DNA from 3 places in the Heyndrickxia sp. FSL K6-6286 genome. Region 3 is predicted to be linked to each of the others. Evidence: predicted binding sites of a transcription regulator. Region 3 holds the regulator's gene; each other region holds the start of a gene.
The links. Region 3 encodes Rex, which represses fermentation and respiration genes when NADH is low (regulators of the CRP and FNR family bind a similar motif). Its sites were predicted from a motif close to TTGTGAAATATTTCACAA; they were not measured.
Positions count from the first base shown of each region.

Region 1: a site for Rex is predicted at 3,165-3,182, ahead of qoxA (cytochrome aa3 quinol oxidase subunit II). Genes of this name have one in related genera too.
Region 2: a site for Rex is predicted at 2,200-2,217, ahead of MHI39_RS11580 (nitrate reductase subunit alpha). Genes of this name have one in related genera too.

Region 1 covers NZ_CP152029.1:3,766,750-3,773,178, reverse strand. Annotated here, with positions in the region: gene MHI39_RS19035 (ABC transporter permease) at 1-1,830, shown strand, start outside; gene MHI39_RS19030 (ABC transporter ATP-binding protein) at 1,934-2,701, shown strand; gene qoxA (cytochrome aa3 quinol oxidase subunit II) at 3,212-4,150, shown strand; gene qoxB (cytochrome aa3 quinol oxidase subunit I) at 4,172-6,115, shown strand; gene qoxC (cytochrome aa3 quinol oxidase subunit III) at 6,115-6,429, shown strand, end outside.
Region 2 covers NZ_CP152029.1:2,296,258-2,302,686, forward strand. Annotated here, with positions in the region: gene MHI39_RS11580 (nitrate reductase subunit alpha) at 1-2,133, opposite strand, end outside; gene MHI39_RS11585 (Crp/Fnr family transcriptional regulator) at 2,285-2,971, opposite strand; gene MHI39_RS11590 (nitrate/nitrite transporter) at 3,262-4,761, shown strand; gene moaA (GTP 3',8-cyclase MoaA) at 4,902-5,915, shown strand; gene glp (gephyrin-like molybdotransferase Glp) at 5,932-6,429, shown strand, end outside.
Region 3 covers NZ_CP152029.1:4,886,235-4,892,663, reverse strand. Annotated here, with positions in the region: gene tsaD (tRNA (adenosine(37)-N6)-threonylcarbamoyltransferase complex transferase subunit TsaD) at 1-54, shown strand, start outside; gene MHI39_RS24515 (ABC-F family ATP-binding cassette domain-containing protein) at 583-2,514, opposite strand; gene moaC (cyclic pyranopterin monophosphate synthase MoaC) at 2,641-3,132, shown strand; gene MHI39_RS24505 (redox-sensing transcriptional repressor Rex) at 3,211-3,870, shown strand; gene tatA (twin-arginine translocase TatA/TatE family subunit) at 3,936-4,124, shown strand; gene tatC (twin-arginine translocase subunit TatC) at 4,219-4,974, shown strand; gene MHI39_RS24490 (YdiK family protein) at 5,052-5,246, opposite strand; gene MHI39_RS24485 (CPBP family intramembrane glutamic endopeptidase) at 5,243-5,974, opposite strand; gene groES (co-chaperone GroES) at 6,285-6,429, shown strand, end outside.

The DNA.
Region 1 (6,429 bases), 1.1 Mb from region 3:
GATTATGAAATGAACTCTTCTCTTACGTCTTCGAAACGGTTTGTTCTAAATCAGGCTGATTATGATGAAATGCGCAGAATGCTGGCAGGGGAACTGGAATATTTAATTCAATTCAAACTAAATGAAAATGGAGATGTGCAAGCTGTACAGACAGCTTATATCGAAGCAGGTCTTCCGGCAAACGGTCCTACAGTCGGAGGGAAAATTTTTCTACTATTTAATGCTTTATCAGATACAGCCGTTGCAATGGTAATTATCCTTATCAGTATTCTCCTGATTATTATCGCTTCACTATGTATCAGACTTACCTTTTTAGCAACAATTGATGAAGACTTAAGAGAAATCGGAGTTATGAAAGCAATCGGAATATCGAAAAAGGATATTAAGAAAGTATATCTTAACAAATACAGAGTCATGTCAGTAATTGCTGGGATCCTAGGCTATCTACTTTCCTTTGCTACGGTTAATCTGTTTAACAGTAATATGAAACTGTATTTGTCCTCGGATTTATCAGGAAATTTAAAATATGTACTATCTCTTATCGCTCCAATATTCGTCTATTTCATGATTGTGATGTACTGCAAAAAGGTACTGAAAAGAATGGATAAAATTTCTGCGGTGGAAGCAATACGTTCCGATATTATGGAGCGTGGAAAGAATCGAAAATACCGGTTTTCATTACTTAAGAATAATGTTCTAAGTACTAACATTTACATGGGAATGAGGGATGTATGGAAGCGATTCAAAATATACCGTTTACTGTTATTCATATTTATTGTTTGTACATTTATAGTAATTCTTCCTTTAACTATGTATAACACTATGAACTCTCCAACGTTTTCTACCTATATGGGAATCGGAAAATCTGATATGAGAATCGATCTTCGAAGGACAGACCGTATTACAGCGGATTTTAAACAGTTGCAGGAAGAGCTGAAGAATGATTCTGACATTGAAAAATATGCAGCGTATATTACTAGCTCCTACCAGATTAAAAATGCAGAAGGCTCTTGGGATTATATTAATATTGAAACAGGGGATTTTTCCGTATTTCCATTAAAATATCTGGAAGGAAGAGCACCTGAAAGTGAAGGAGAGATCTCCCTTTCCTATGCAAATGCATCAAAAGACGAATTAAATAAGAAAATAGGAGACCAGGTAACAGTAAAAGCTGGAGGGACTGAAAAAAATTTAATAGTAACTGGTATTTATCAAGATATTACAAATGGAGGAAAAACAGCAAAAGCGGATACCAGTTTCGGTATAAATAAAGATGCCGTTCTATGGTATATCGTAAGCATTGATCTAATCGAAGGCGTTGATATACCTAGTAAGATGGCATACTACCAGAATACGTATGATTCTGCGCAAGTGAATGATATCAAGGAATATACACAGCAAACTCTTGGAAATATCATAGATCAAATGAGTACGATTGTAGTAGGTGCAATCATTATTGCAGTCATCATTAGTGTATTAATTACCTCGTTATTTCTGCGGATGTTATTGTCTAAGGACATGTCTCAGATTGCCATTATGCGATGTGTTGGGCTAACTTCCAAACATATTTGTCAGCAATATATGGCAGGAACCATGTTGGTGCTAGTATTGGGAATCATCTTTGGGGTTATTGCCTCAAACTATTTAGGAGAGCTATTAGTAAACATGGCGATGTCCTCTATGGGTGCTGCAAAAATTGAATTGGTTAATATTGTCTGGCAGACTTGGTTGCTATGTCCGCTGGCACTGATTGCAATAGTTGGAATGACTATTTACATGTCCTGCAGGATAGCTATAAAAGAAGATTTGTCTGTAATTTTAAGAAGATAGAAATAGGATAAAGGGTTCTTGCCTGTCAAGGTATCCAATGAAATCAGGGAGCGGAACACGATATATACCTATTGAATGAAAAGTTCGGGTGGGAGGAATAAAGATGAGTGCAATATTGGAAGCAGGAAAAATGAATAAAAAGGTTGAATTAGGCAAGGGGAATCGGCTTCATATTTTAAAGGATATAAGCTTAAAGATAGATGAAGGTGAATTTGTATCGGTTATGGGGCCATCTGGGAGCGGAAAATCAACACTGCTTTATAATATAAGTGGGATGGATAGAATTACTTCCGGAAGTGTGAAATTTAAAAATCGTGATATTGCTAGACTAAAAGAAGAGGAACTAGCACGGGTTCGATTAAATCATATGGGGTTTATTTTTCAAGATATTCATCTATTAAAAAATTTGTCACTGATAGATAATGTTATGTTCCCTGCTCTTGTATCAAAAGATGCGGATAAAAAGGCAACATATCGAAAAGCAAAAATGTTAATGGAAATGACAGGAATTGATAGGATTGCTAATAATACGATTATCCAGGCATCTGGAGGGCAACTCCAGAGAGTCGCAATTTGCAGAGCATTAATCAATGATCCGGACATCCTATTTGGCGATGAACCGACCGGAGCATTAGATTCCAAATCAACAGCAGAAATCATGACCATACTTGCGGATATTAATAAAAAAGGGACAACCATCCTGATCGTTACCCATGATGTAAAGGTCGCAGCTAAAACGGAAAGAGTGTTATTTATGATGGATGGCAATATTGTGGCACAGAAGAAAATGCTTAAATACAATGTCCAGCATGAGAATAGTAAGAAAAGAGAAGAAAGTCTTATGAAATGGTTAGTCGATAACGGGTTTTAGTAAAATAAGTATTTAGTAAATGTCTTAAATATCCCATTAAAGGATTATTAGAATTAGATGGCGTTTCGTACTATTTTTCAGAAGAAAATGATTAAAACGATATAAAGATTTCTTTCATGATAGCCCTAAAAAGACTCTATATCTTTTTGGGTCTTTTTTATATCTTTCAATCTTTGAATACAAATTACATTCGATTATGTGAAAAAAACTGAGTGTAACTATTTTTTTAGTAAACTAACAATTCCATGTTTTAACCACTATTTCCAGTATTTTGGGACGTAAAAAATGTCAATATACTATAGGAGAATATTTTTTGTATTATTTATGAATAAATATTGTCTAGTTTGTGAATTAGTGAACAAAACAATTTTAAAATCTTATAAATTGCAGTACACTATTCGAGTACCATTTTTGAGTATAGATATTCGATCAAGTGACGAATATGTCATTTTCTTATTTTACTTTGTGAAATATTATACATATTTCTTGAATTGGAAGGAGAGGAAACGAATGAGAGCAAAAAAACTACCATGGAAAATAGTGTCTTTGGTTCTACTATCATCTATTTTTCTATTAAGTGGATGTGATACTAGTAAAATTGCAGTTTTAAATCCACAAGGACCAGTTGCACAAAAACAATATGATTTAATTGTTTACTCTTTCTGGTTAATGATGATTATTCTAGTTGTTGTTTTAGGACTATTTATTTTTATGGTTTATAAATATCGGGAAAAACGCTTAGCAGCAGATTATATGCCACCAGATCAACACGGGAATACGTGGCTTGAAATCATTTGGACTGCTATACCAATTGTCATTATTATTGCTGTAGCTATTCCAACTGTTAAAGCAAACTATCAATTAGAAGATATCCCAAAGGGGTATGAAGACAAGAAGCCGATCGTCATCAATGTGACTTCAGCAGATTGGAAATGGATATTTAGTTATCCAGAACAAGGAATTGAAACAGTCAACTATGTAAATATTCCTGAGGATACTCCTGTTAAGTTTCAATTAACATCAGCAGGAACAATGGCTTCATTTTGGGTGCCTGAGTTAGGTGGTCAAAAATATACGATGCCAAATCACTCAATGGAATTAATCCTTTTAGCTGATAAACCAGGTTCTTACCTAGGAAGAAATGCCAACTTTAATGGTGAAGGCTTTGCCCATATGGACTTTGAAGTTCTATCACAGACACAAAAGGACTTTGATCAATGGGTAAAAGATGTGAAAAATAGTGCTCCAGCTTTAACAAAGGCTGATTACAATAAAATTCTAAAACCTGGTGTCGTAGGTCGTATGACGTATACAGGTACACATTTGCCATGGGTGAAAACACCACATCAGCACGGAATGATGGAGAAAAAAGAAACCAATCAAGAACATGATATGAAAGACATGGACATGGATATGGATGGTATGGACATGTCAGAACATCAACATTAAGAAGATTGGAGGAGAAAATATATGAAGCTAGATGAATTTTTCGTCACAGGTGAACCGATTATATATGTGACCGAAGCTGGTATAGCCCTAGCAATGATCGGTATCATTTTTTATCTAACCTATTTTAAAAAATGGAAATGGCTTTGGACAAACTGGCTAACTACCGTTGATCATAAAAAAATCGGTGTAATGTATGTTCTAGTTGCGGTATTAATGCTATTCCGCGGCGGTGTCGATGCCTTAATGATGAGGGCACAGCTTACCGCACCGAATTTAAAATTACTTGACGCTAATCACTACGATGGGATCTTTACGACTCATGGTACAATAATGATTTTATTTATGGCGATGCCATTTTTAATGGGACTCATTAATATTGCGGTTCCTCTTCAACTGGGCGCACGTGATGTTGCGTATCCAATGCTTAATGCATTCAGTTTCTGGACGTTTGCAGCAGGTTGTGCATTATTTAATATTTCTTTCATTATTGGAGGATCTCCTACAGCTGGATGGACTTCTTACTTCCCATTAGCGGGAACAGAGTTTAGTCCTGAAGTAGGTAATAACTATTACGCAGTAGCCTTGCAGATTGCTGGTATTGGTACATTAATTACCGGTATCAACTTCTTAGTGACCATTCTTAAGATGAGAACTAAAGGAATGTCACTAATGAAAATGCCAATGTTTGTTTGGTCTGTATTAATCATGTGTGTCATTATTATCTTTGCATTCCCAGTATTGACTGTTGCATTAGGTTTAATGACATTTGACCGATTATTTGGTTCACACTTCTTTACGATGGCATCTGGCGGTATGCCGATGTTATGGAGTAACTTATTCTGGATATGGGGACATCCTGAAGTATATATCGTTCTATTACCGTCCCTAGGTATTTACTCAGAGATTATAAGTACATTTGCGAAGAAACGATTATTTGGTTATAAATCAATGGTCTTTTCAATGTTAGCAATTGCATTATTTAGTTATTTCACATGGGTTCACCATTTCTTTACAATGGGGAATACCGCAGTAGTGAACTCGTTCTTCTCTATTTCAACGATGCTCATTGCGATACCAACAGGTGTAAAATTATTTAACTGGCTCTTTACAATGTATAAAGGAAAACTTAAATTAACATCAGCAATGCTTTGGTCACTTGCCTTCATTCCGAACTTTTTAATCGGTGGGGTAACCGGAGTTATGCTTGCAATGGCGGCAGCAGATTATCAATATCATAATAGTTATTTCTTAATAGCTCACTTCCATTACACATTAATTCCAGGTGTAGCCTTCGCATGTTTTGCTGGATTACATTATTGGTATCCAAAAATGTTTGGTCATATGTTAAACGAAAAACTTGGAAAAATTACATTCTGGTTCTGGATGGTTGGATTTAACGTATGTTTCTTACCACAATTTGTACTAGGTTTAAAAGGTATGACACGTCGTATGTACACATATCAAGATGGTCTTGGTTGGACAGGCTTAAACGTTGTTTCTACCATCGGTGGTGTATTAATGGGTATCGGATTCCTAGTACTTGTATGGAATATCATTTACAGCCTTAAACATGGTGAACGTGATGTAACAGGTGATCCATGGGATGGTCGTACATTAGAATGGGCAACACCAACTCCAGTCCCACATTATAATTTTGCAGTGGCACCAGAAGTGAAAGATATTGATGCTTATTGGGATATGAAACAAAACAAAACACCTCTTTATAAGAAAGAGGAAGTTAAACCGATCCACATGCCTAGTAACACCGCTATGCCATTTATTTCGGCTGTAGGCTTCGGTATTGGTGGTTTTGGTCTCGTCTTCTCTTGGTGGTGGATGGCCATTATCGGATTAATCATTATTTTAGGCTGTTTAGCATGGCGCTCCCTAGATCGTGATGAAGGATACCATGTTGAAGTTGATGAAATTTTAAGTACTGAACTTGCAGCAAGGGGTGAAAAATGATGAGTAGTGAACATTTAGACACGTCTTTGCCGTTAGAATATCAAACTGAACAAAGCAGATTAAATATATTTGGTTTTTGGATTTTCTTAGGTGCAGAGATCGCATTATTTGCGACTCTCTTCGCTACTTATTTTGTTCTTTCAGGGGCTACTGCAGGTGGTCCTGATCAATTAGAATTATTTAAGATCAAAGATGTAATGACCGAAACAATTCTCCTTTTAGTAAGTAGTTTCACATGTGGTCTCGCTATTTTTTCAATGCGAAATAATAATAAAAAGGGACTACTCCTTTGGTTTATTGTGACACTTCTTTTG
Region 2 (6,429 bases), 2.6 Mb from region 3:
AATTAAATTGGCACGCCATACAATTAAATTGCGGGGAAAATTCACTTCATTATCTGGATCTTCAATAGAAAATTGTAATTTTCGATGCTTTAATTGTTTGGCGATATATTGTGCAATTTCAGATCCTGTATGATTCCCTGCATTTTTTGCTTGTTTATATAGTTCCAAACTGTTTGCATTGAAGGTTGGATACGAAGGGAGCCAGCCTAGTCTTGCTGCCATTACATTATAATCAGCGTTATGCTCATATCTAGGCTTCCCATATACAGGTGATACTTGGGTTGAAACTGGTATATCTTCATAGCGCCACTGATCGGTTGCAAAGTAAAAGAAGGAAGTACCATTCTGTAATCTAGGTGGTCCTTGCCAATCACGTGCCATTGCAATAGTTTGCCAGCCTTCAACAGGACGTAATTTTTCTTGACCTACATAATGGGCCCAACCTCCACCGTTAACGCCTTCTGCTCCAACGAGAAGAACGAGATTCAGAACAGCTCGATAAATAGTATCAGAATGAAACCAATGGTTTATTCCAGCGCCGACAATGATCATTGATCTTCCATTCGTATCGATGGCATTTTGGGCAAACTCACGGGCAATCTTAATGATTTGCTCACTTTTCACACCAGTAATCTTCTCTTGCCATTTTGGAGTAAAGGGCACATCATCATCGTAACTTTTTGCAACTATGCCACCGATTCCTCTGTCGATTCCATAGTTTGCCAGCATTAAATCATAGACAGTGGTGTAATAAATGGTTTCTCCGTCATGCTTTATCGTTTGAATAGGGACGACGCGCTCCAAAACATTTGTGTCACCTTCACCAAAGTAAGGGATAAATAGCTTTACACATTTTTCTTCTATTCCAAGTAATGAAAGTCTAGGATCGATCACTTCATTGGAGTCCTCATCCTGTAGGTGCAAATTCCATTTTCTGTTGTTTTCCCAGCGAGAACCCATTGTGCCATTTGGAACAGCAATTTTTTGTGACCTGTCATTCATGAGAACAGGCTTCCATTCACCATTTTTAGTGGATCTACCAATATCGTTGGCATTTAAAAATCGGTCGGCAATAAATCCTTCATCTTGTTTCTTTAATGTAACAAGAAAAGGAAAGTCTGTGTATTTCTTCACATAATTAGAGAAATAATTTACTTGATTTTGCACATAGAATTCATTCAAGATGACATGACCCATTGCCATAGCAATTGCACCATCGGTACCTTGTTTCACACTTAACCAATCATCCGCAAATTTGGTTGATTCAGCATAGTCTGGACTCAAAGAAATTACTTTCGCCCCACGGTACCGTGCTTCCGCTAGAAAATGAGCATCAGGTGTGCGAGTTAAAGGAATATTTGATCCCCATGTAATAATGTAGCTTGAATTATACCAATCACTGCTTTCTGGTACATCCGTTTGATCACCCCAAATTTGTGGGGATGCAGGCGGTAAATCTGCATACCAATCATAAAAGCTTAACATAGGTGCACCCATCAGATGCATGAACCTTGATCCTCCAGCATAACTAAGCATAGACATTGCTGGAATTGGAGAGAAGCCAATATTGCGGTCAGGTCCATATTTTAAAACCGTATAGAGAAGGGAGGCAGCAACTAGCATGGATGCTTCTTCCCAGTCTGCTCGCATAAATCCACCTTTTCCTCTTGCTTCTTTATATTGCTTCGCTTTTTCTTCATCTTCAATGATACTTTTCCATGCTTCAAGAGGGTTGGAATGTGCTTGAAGCGCTTCACGCCACATGAGTAATAAGACTCCTCTGATGTAAGGGTATTTCACTCGTAATGGGCTATATATATACCATGAGAAGCTGGCACCACGTGGACAACCTCGTGGTTCAAAGTCAGGCATGTCTGGTCCTGTAGTAGGGTAATTTAAATTTTGACCTTCCCATGTAACGATTCCATCTTTAACAAAAATGTTCCAGCTACATGAGCCAGTACAGTTCACACCGTGAGTGGATCTAATGACCTTGTCATATTGCCATCTTCTCCTATAAACATCTTCCCATTCACGATTTCCTTCGCGAACTTCACTATGGTTATCATTCAGTTTTTCGGTGGGAGAAAAGTAGCGTAACCGATTAGTTAATGGTGATCTTTTTCGTGACATTTGCTTCACTCCTTATGTGAAATAATGTATTGATACATACACTATAAACATTGAAATGAGATGAAGTTGTGAAGTTAATCACACTTCACGAAAAAGACATATACAATTTCAATAAAAAAAAGCATGAAATTCATGCTTTAACACCTAATGATTATTCAATATTGCAATAGATTGCAGGACAGTCTTCACAACAAATTTCATCTTTTAAATACTGTAAATTATGAATAGTGATTTTTCCTTTATTCGTTGATAGGATCCCGTCTTTTTTTAATTCGCTTAATGCACGATTGACACTTTCCCGAGAGGTACCACAGAAGTTTGCCAGTTCCTGATTTGTAATGGGTAAATCAATGAGAATCCCATTCCGCTGTTGTACGCCATAACTGTTTGTCATTCGAATTAAAGTAGAAAACAAAGCGCCTTTTTTACCATGAAGAATAAGATCTCGAAATTTTGTCTGTGTTTTCCGATATTGATCACTCATCCATTTCATAAATTCAAAGGCAAGTGAGCTATTTTTAAACAGTTCATCCTCTAATATATCTTTTCTGATGAGAGCTACTTCGCCATCCTCAATCACCTTAGCAGTTAATAGGTATCTTGAAGAATAAGAAAAAAGAATCGCTTCACCTACAATATCATCCTGACTACATATTCTAAAGGTTAATTCTTGCCCGTCTGAAGTAATCTTACTTATTTGAACCTTTCCGGAGATGATGATATAGAGACCTTCTGCTGTCATTCCTTCTTGAAATAAATAATTTCCCTTCGTTATTTTTATCGTTTTTTCCGAAAACTTGATTAATTCATTTATTTTAATGGAATGTGTAGGTTTAATTGGTTTTTGTTCTATTTTCAACCGTATCACCCTTTTAAAATTGTGTTGTGTTACCTATAACTTACTCTTTAAGCATAAAAAAGTATAGGTCTAATCAAGGATAAATTTTGAAAAAAGTATTTTTTTATTATAGTTAATAATTTAAAAATTGAATTAAATATCAGCTGTACATAAAAAATACAAAATATATAAAAAATAATCTTTATGTGAAAAACATCACATCTTAATAGATTTCAATTTTTTATGATGAATACATGTAATGGAAAAAATTATTGAAAGGGGTACTCTTTATGCATTCCGGAAAAAAACAATTACCACTTCAGACATTGAGTTTAATTATGGGCTTTATGATATGGGTTATCTTATCTTCTTTAATGTCGTTTATTAAAATGGATATTGCTTTAACAGATAACCAGATTGCCCTTGTAACGGCAGTTCCAGTTATTTTAGGATCATTATTAAGAATTCCCATTGGATTTTGGACAAATCGTTTTGGTTCACGAGCATTATTTACTACAAGCTTTATTCTTCTTATCATACCAGCCGTTTATATAAGCTATGCAAATAGTTTTTTAGATTTAATTATTGGAGGATTATTTATTGGGATTGGTGGAGCTGTGTTTTCGGTTGGAGTTACATCATTGCCTAAATATTTCCCCAAGGAAAGACACGGATTTGTTAATGGAATATATGGAGCGGGAAATATTGGAACAGCAATTACTACATTTTTAGCACCAGTACTTGCTATTAAATTTGGTTGGCAAACTACCGTTCAATTGTACATTATTTTACTTCTATTATTTGCCGTACTTAATTTTATCTTTGGGGATAAAAAAGAAAAAAGAATGAAAGTATCTTTCAGTGAACAGTTTAGAAAAGTATATGACAATCAAAAGCTTTGGTTTTTAAGTTTGTTTTACTTTTTAACTTTTGGATCTTTTGTAGCATTCACGATTTATTTACCGAACTTTTTAGTAGGGCATTTCGGATTAGATAAGGTAGATGCTGGATTTAGAACTGCTGGCTTTATTGCGATTGCAACATTTTTAAGGCCAGTAGGAGGATGGTTAGGAGATAAATTTAATTCCTTTAAAATATTAATATGTGTATTTGCGGGATTAACTGTAGCAGGGTTATTATTAGCCTTTACACCTACACTAACACTGTATTCTATTGGGTGTATAGTGATAGCCATTGGAGCAGGGATAGGAAATGGTACCATCTTCAAACTCGTTCCTCTTTATTTTTCTGAACAAGCGGGGATTGTCAATGGTGTCGTTTCCGCAATGGGGGGGTTAGGTGGTTTCTTTCCACCATTAATTCTTTCTTTCTTATTTAATATGACTGGAAATTATTCAATTGGATTTATGGCGCTGTCACAAGTCGCCCTTGCTTGTCTTATAATTGTCGTTTGGATGTATCATCAAGAAAAGCTTGAATTATCACAAAATATTGTTGATCATACCATTGAAGGAGTAATGGTAACAGATTTACAGGGGACTATCACAAGAGTAAATCCTGCCTTTACTATGGTAACAGGATATACGATGGGTGAGGTTATAGGAAAAACACCAAAAATTATTCAATCAGGAAAACATGATAAAAAATTTTATGAAAAGATGTGGGTATCTATTAAAACAAATGGTTATTGGAAAGGGGAGATTTGGAATAAAAGAAAAAATGGTGAAATATATTTAGAATGGTTGACAATTAGCCCTGTTCAAAATACAGCGGGTGAAACAAAATATTATGTGGGAATGTTTACTGAAATTAAACATCATAAAGCTTAAGTGGAGGCCAATGTGCCTCCCTGTCATTTTTTAAGAAATATATTATTTTTTTAAAAGATTTCATTTTTAAAACTGTTAATATATAAGTAGGATGAACTCTCCTGTTTGTTAAAATGGGGTGTGTTTAAGGAGATGGGAATATGGACGAAATAATCAGAGATCAATTGAATCGACCATTACATGATCTGAGAATTTCTGTAACAGATCGTTGTAATTTTCGCTGTAGCTACTGTATGCCTGCAGAGGTGTTTGGTCCAGATTATGCTTTTCTACCGAAAGATCAAGTATTATCTTTTGAAGAAATTGAACGATTAGCGAATATATTTGCTAGATTAGGTGTGAAGAAAATCCGGTTAACAGGTGGGGAGCCACTGCTTCGACAAAATCTCCAAGATCTCATTAGGAAATTAGTCAATATAAACGGAATAACTGATATTGGTTTAACGACAAATGGAGTTTTTCTTTCAAAGTATGCTGAAAGCTTATATCAAGCTGGCTTGAGACGGTTAAATATAAGTCTTGATGCATTAAATGATGAAGTATTTAAAGCGTTAAATGGTCGAGGTGTCAGTTCAAAAATTGTCTTAAAAGGAATTGATGTAGCGCTAAAAGCAGGTTTTCATATAAAAATAAATATGGTTGTTCAAAAAGGAGTGAATGATCAAGAAATTATTCCTATGGCAAGATATTTTCGAGAAAAAGGTGTCACACTAAGATTTATCGAGTTTATGGATGTCGGTAATTCAAATGGATGGAATTTCGAACGGGTCATACCGAAAAAAGAAATATATCACATGCTATCGCAGGAATTTGATTTAGAACCAGTGGATGAAGCTTATTTTGGAGAAGTTGCTAAACGCTATAAATATAAAGATAAACAAGCAGAAATTGGTTTTATAACTTCGGTTTCCGAATCTTTTTGTACAAGTTGTACAAGAGCTAGAATATCAGCAGACGGAAAGTTGTACACCTGTTTATTTGCCGGAAAAGGATTTGATTTGAAGTCTATGCTCCGCAATAAAAGTACTAATGAATTTATACAATCTCAAATTATCTCTATTTGGAATCATCGAAACGATCGGTATTCTGATGAGCGCATGAGTAATGGAAATGCAAAGAAAAATAAAATAGAAATGTCCTATATTGGAGGATAGGGAAGGGAGATTTAATATGGTGGAACGACGCAAGCCTATTAGAATAAAAGATGCGATTGAGTTAGTCATGGAATGGAAATGCAGAGGGGAGATTGAATGGGTTTCAATTGATGAATGTGATGATCGATTTTTAGGTGAAGATATTTGTGCAGATCATGATGTTCCACCATTTAATCGATCACCCTATGATGGCTTTGCCATTCGTTCAAAGGACACCTATTTGGCAAATCAAAGTAATCCTATTCAATTTGAAATTATTGATGAAATCGGTGCTGGACAGGTTAGTTTTAAAAATATTGGTCCGTTTCAGGCCATCCGTATCATGACTGGTGCGGCTATTCCGACTGGTGCTGATTGTGTCATTATGCTTGAACTGGTAAAGGAAATACAAATAAATCATAAGAATTATATTTCGATTAAGAGGAAACTAAAACCGGGTGAAAATATTTCCTTTCAAGGTGAGGATGCTAAACAAGGACAAACCTTGATAGAAAAAGGGATGATGATTAATCCT
Region 3 (6,429 bases):
CGAAGCCAGTATTCTTTAAATGCAAATCCAAGTTTAGATATAGAACATTTTTGAGGCATGTGACCACATGCTTCTTTTTTTTTAGTTCTTTTCTCAAATATTGTTGCTGTTAACTGCAGGACCAAAAGCCAGTTGGTCTTTTATAAAAGGAACAAGTACAAAACAACCTTTTTAGTAATGTAAAAAGTAAATATGGAAAAAATTATCCACATGTGAATAAGTGGGATGCGAACAGTTGTTGTTGTGCACATTATGTGGATATCTTGTGTATAAGTTAATTGGCGTGTGAATAAATAATTGACCAAATAGTATGTTTTCTGTGGATAATGTGTATAAGTCTGTTGATAATCTGATGAAACTACAAATAATAACACTTTTATATAGGAATAAATAATAAAAAACTGTGGACAATCATGTGGAAAAAGATATAGAGACAAGTTGTTTAGGAGAAATGATCGTTAATCTTTTTAGGTACTATGGTTCAATTTCAAGTAGTATGTATAACTGTTATAGGTATAAAACAAGGATGTCTATAAGGAATAAGTTCCTTTAGACACCCTTTGTTTTATGTCTTCTCAATATCTATTCATTACTTTCTTCTATTTCGGCCCACTCAGACATTAATTCATCAATGTCGGTTTTGAGTTTTTCAATTTCAGCGTTTATCTCAGTAACTTTTTCATGATCCTGATATATGTTAGGATCACATAATAATTCCTCTTTTTGTTGCAACTCATTTTCATATTGTTCAATCGTAGATTCGATCTCTTCAATTCTTCTTTTACGTTGTCTTTCTAGTTTTTTAGCTTCTTTATCTAGCTGATAGGATTGCCTTGCAGTATTCGGTTTATCTTCTACCAGTTTCTGACCTTCGTTTTTAAGTTTTTTTAATTCCAATAATTCCAGTTGCTTTTCAATATAGTAATCATAATCTCCAAGAAACTCTGTTGTACTTTCCTTAGAAAGCTCAATCACTTTGGTTGCTAATCTGTTAATAAAATAGCGGTCATGAGATACGAATAGGATAGTTCCAGGATAATCAATTAAGGCATTTTCGAGTACTTCTTTACTATCTAAATCCAGATGGTTAGTCGGTTCATCGAGAATGAGGAAGTTTGCTCTTTGCATTAAAAGCTTGGATAATGCAAGTCTAGCTTTTTCTCCACCACTTAAGCTGGAAACCGTTTTTAGTACATCGTCTCCTGTAAATAAAAAGTTGCCTAATACAGTACGTATTTCTTTTTCATCTTTCAATGGATAGTCATCCCAAAGTTCATTTAACACTGTTTTATTGGATGTCAGATTCGCTTGTTCCTGATCATAATAACCAATTGTTACATTGGAACCATAAGAAATATTCCCCGATAATAGCGTTAGTTTTTTAATGATACTTTTTAGAAGAGTTGATTTCCCGACACCGTTAGGACCAACTAATGCAATACTATCGCCTTTTTTGATTGCAAGCTGGATCCCTTTAGCGATAATGTTGTCTTCATAACCAATTGCACCGTTTACCAGGTTTAATACCTCATTTCCACTTTGTCGTTCGATGTCAAATGTGAAATTAGCTGATTTTTCATCACCGAGAGGTTTATCCATTATTGTCATCTTTTCAAGCTGTTTTCTTCTACTTTGAGCTCTTTTAGTTGTAGATGCTCTTGCTAGATTTCGTTGTATAAAATCTTGAAGTTTCGCAACTTCTTCTTGTTGTTTTTCATATTGTTTGAAATCACGCTCATACTGTTCTGCTTTTTGAACTAAGTATTGACTGTAATTACCGTGAAATTTTTGTATAGAATGGCGTGAGAGTTCATAGACTTGATTAACTACTTTATCTAAGAAATAACGATCATGAGAAACAATTAGAATTGCACCATCATATCCTTGTAGATACTGTTCTAACCAAGAGAGTGTGTCAATATCCAAGTGGTTTGTAGGCTCGTCCAAAATCAATACATCAGGTTTCGTTAAAAGTAGCTTGGCAAGTGCTAGGCGAGTTTTTTGACCACCACTTAGTGTTTCAATCATTGTCGAATAGTCAAAAGTATCAAAGCGTAAGCCATGAAGCACAGAACGAATATCTGCTTCGTATTGATAACCACCAGAATCTTTAAATTTAACCTGTAAACGATCATATTCAGATAGAATTTTTTGATGGAGATCAGGGTTTTCATAGTAGGTAGGATCAGCGATTTTTTGCTCCAGTTCTCTTAATTGTGTCTCCATTTTTTGCAAATCTTTAAAAACAGTTAACATTTCATCCCATATTGATAATGATGATTCCAAACCTGTATTTTGAGCAAGATATCCGATTGAGACATCTTTTGGTTTCATGATCTCTCCAGAATCAAGAGATAGTTGACCAGAAATAATTTTTAATAAGGTGGACTTACCCGCACCGTTTCGTCCAACTAGAGCAATACGATCTCTCGTTTGAATTTCTAGCTTTATATTCGATAAAATAAGTTCAGCACCAAAATGTTTTGTTAGTTGTTGAACTTGTAATAAAATCATAGTTTTTTCACCTCATCTATATAGGTAGTTTAACTTATTGACGAGTGTTTCGGCAATGAAACACATTAATTAGATGAAGGACAATACCTATAAAATAGTGTATGATGAAGAGAGAGGTGTTTGAAAATGTCCAAGCTTACACATTTTAATGAACAAGGTCGAGCGAAGATGGTTGATGTAAGTGCTAAGCCTGAAACTATTCGAACCGCTTTTGCTACATCGAGTGTAGAATTAAGCCATGAATTATATCATTTAATTCATGATAATAAAATGAAAAAAGGTGATGTTTTAGCGGTTGCTCAGGTAGCTGGAATTATGGCTGCAAAAAAAACATCGGATATAATTCCAATGTGCCATCCGATACTAATAAATGGGGTAAACATTGAGTTCGCTTGGGAACAGAAAAATGAACTTCAATATATCCTAAAGATCAATGCCACTGTTAAGACAAAAGGAAATACCGGTGTTGAGATGGAAGCTTTGACAGCAGCATCCGTATCAGCTCTAACGGTATATGATATGTGTAAGGCGGTAGACAAAGGAATTGTCATTGGACCAACATTTTTAGTAGAGAAAACTGGTGGTGTATCAAGCGCTGATTTTCAAAGGAATAGGTGAAACACTGAGCAAGTGAACGGTAAATTTACATGATATTTCCTTTTCGCTTATGTACTAGAGACTTATGGGGGAGTGCGTATGAATGAAGAGCAAATAAAGATACCTCAAGCAACGGCAAAAAGATTGCCACTTTATTATCGATTTCTGAAAAATTTACATTCATCCGGTAAACAGCGTGTATCATCTGCAGAATTAAGTGAAGCGGTAAAAGTAGATTCCGCAACTATCCGCAGAGATTTTTCCTATTTTGGGGCTCTTGGAAAAAAAGGATATGGCTATAATGTAAATTATTTATTGTCGTTTTTTAGGAAAACATTAGATCAGGATGAAGTAACAAAAGTAGCGTTAATTGGCGTGGGTAATTTAGGTACTGCTTTTTTAAATTATAACTTTATGAAGAATAATAATACAAAAATAGAAATTGCATTTGAGGTCGATCCTGACAAGGTGGGTAAAAAAGTAGGACAAGTACCTGTCTATCATTTAGATGAACTTGTACCACGTTTGATCGAGGAAGACATCAGTGTCGTTATACTTACTATACCAGCAGAGGTTGCTCAAGGGGTTACTGACGAAGTAACTAAATCCAATGTAAAAGGTATATTAAATTTTACACCGGCTAGACTAAATGTACCTTCATCAATTCGGGTGCACCATATAGATCTAGCTGTTGAATTGCAATCATTAGTTTACTTTTTAAAGCACTATCCAAATGACACGGAAAATTCACAAGACTAACTATAATTAATAATGGATTCTCGTCACGAATTGCTTTATGATGATACTATGAGGAGGTGGGCTTGATGGGACCAGGAATTGGAAGTATTATTCTCATTGTCATTATAGCCTTACTAGTTTTCGGACCGAAAAAATTACCCCAATTAGGCAGAGCTGCAGGGGATACATTAAAAGAATTTAAAAACGCTACAAAAGGCTTAGCAGATGAAGAAGAAGATAAGCCAAAAACAGAAAGTAAAGATCAAGTAAAATAAATCTCGTTTTCTTAATACTAGGTTTTGGCATCTTTTCATTACAACAGAAATGATAGTAAGGAAAGAGTCTAAGTAAATGTTAGGATGAAATTATATGAGTCAAAAAGACATGACGATTTTTGAACATATATCTGAGTTAAGGAAACGACTGTTTGTTATAGTCGTTTTCTTTATCTTGGCTGTAGTAGTGAGCTTTTTTCTATCACAACCACTCATACGCTATCTTCAGGAATCAGATTTAGCAAAAGAAATAACGATGAATGCTTTCCGATTAACTGATCCATTTAAAGTTTTTATGGAGATGACATTATACTTGGCGCTGGTGATTATTTTGCCTGTCATTCTCTATCAGTTATGGGCGTTTATTAGTCCTGGTTTGTATGAGAAGGAGCGAAAAGTTACATTAAGCTATATTCCCGCAGCGGTGCTGTTGTTCTTAGCTGGAATAGCTTTTTCATATTTTATCTTATTTCCGCTTATCTTAAAATTTATGATGCAGCTTTCATCACAAATGAATATAAACCCAGTTATCGGTATAAATGAATATTTCTCGTTCTTATTTCAGATTACGCTACCTTTTGGGCTTTTATTTGAACTGCCAATTGTTGTTTTATTTTTAACACGTTTAGGTATTATTACACCGATGTTTTTGGCTAAGGTACGAAAATATGCCTACTTCTTATTAATCGTTCTTGCTGCCTTTATTACACCACCGGATGTAATGTCACAAATTGTTGTAGCAATACCTTTAATGATTTTATATGAGATTAGTATCTGGCTCTCAAAAATCGGCTACCGTAAGTCAAAAGCGGCTGAATTGCAATATGAACTTGAAAGAGAATCTGAATAAAAAGAGATGTTCATAAGTTTGATACTTATGAACATCTCTTTTTTTATTACTGTTGTAAAATCATAACTGTATACTTTTTATTTTTTCTGTTGGCTTTTTTGCTTAAAGTGCAAGGTGATTAGTCGAAATCCAGAGCCATAATCAATGGTTGCTAAAAAGATAAGCATATACGCAAAAAAAGACCAACCATTTATATTCACTTGCTGAATAGCAAAGAAAGTGAACAAAGTGCCTAAAAGGCAATATACTACCCCGGATAATAATGGTCTCATGTGAAAAATCCTCCAATAAAACTTTGATTCTCAATTAATTTTTGTATTTCTTCACGATTAGCAATTTGTGCAATGACAACTAGTGTATTCATCATAACATGAGCAGTAATAGGTACGATGATCCGATTCGTCATTTTGTAAAGAAACGCGAAAGTAAATCCCATGGCAGTATATAAAAGCAAATGAGTCAATTCCATATGGGCAAGTCCGAAAATAATGGAACTAATTAGAGCCGATAGAAAAAAAGATAATCGTTTATGTAATGATCCAAAAATCACCTTACGAAATACAATTTCTTCTAATATAGGACCAATAATCGAACTTACTAGGACAACAATTGGAAAGTTTTCTATAATCGTAACGATTCTTTGCGTATTTTCAGAACCAACCTTAATTCCAATCAACTGTTCAATAATGGAGGCGATTGCTTGAGCAAAGAAGGCTAAAAAGATTCCACCTACTGCCCATAAGACTGATTTCCCAGCAGACAGCTGGTCCTTTCTTTCAGAACGCTCTTTTCTTTCTGACTTTCTTAGTAGGAGTAAAACAACTAAAAGACAGGCAAGAAAACTGAATACCATCCAAATGATTGGGGCCATTTTGATCATATAAGCTTTTGAAGCATGAAATCCGTTTACACCAATCTCATATACAATGGGGTTACAGATATAACCAGATAATTGCATGACAATATAAGCGATTAAGATAAATGCATACTCTTTTTTCACATTCATATATCCTTTCATGGTCTGTCCTAGTATCATAATTATCATTCTACTATTGAATATATATACGTTCAAATGTAAGACCTTTATTCTATTATATGTAAAAAACTTTTTAATCTATGAATAGAAAGTAAATTAGTACATAAACTTAACTGTTTACATTTCTCAATAAAAAGAAATTTATAAAAAACTTCCTCTTGAGACTTGCAAAAAGGCTTTAAATTAATTATTATAATAATTGTGTTAGCACTCATGAGTGTTGAGTGCTAATAATCATAAAAATCTACATAAATTTTTAAGGAGGTTGTTTCACTTGTTAAAACCACTTGGAGATCGCGTCGTAATTGAACTAGTAGAAACAGAAGAAAAAACTGCAAGCGGTATCGTTCTTCCTGATTCTGCAAAGGAAAAACCGCAAGAAGGTAAGGTAGTTGCTGTAGGTACTGGACGTGTTTTAG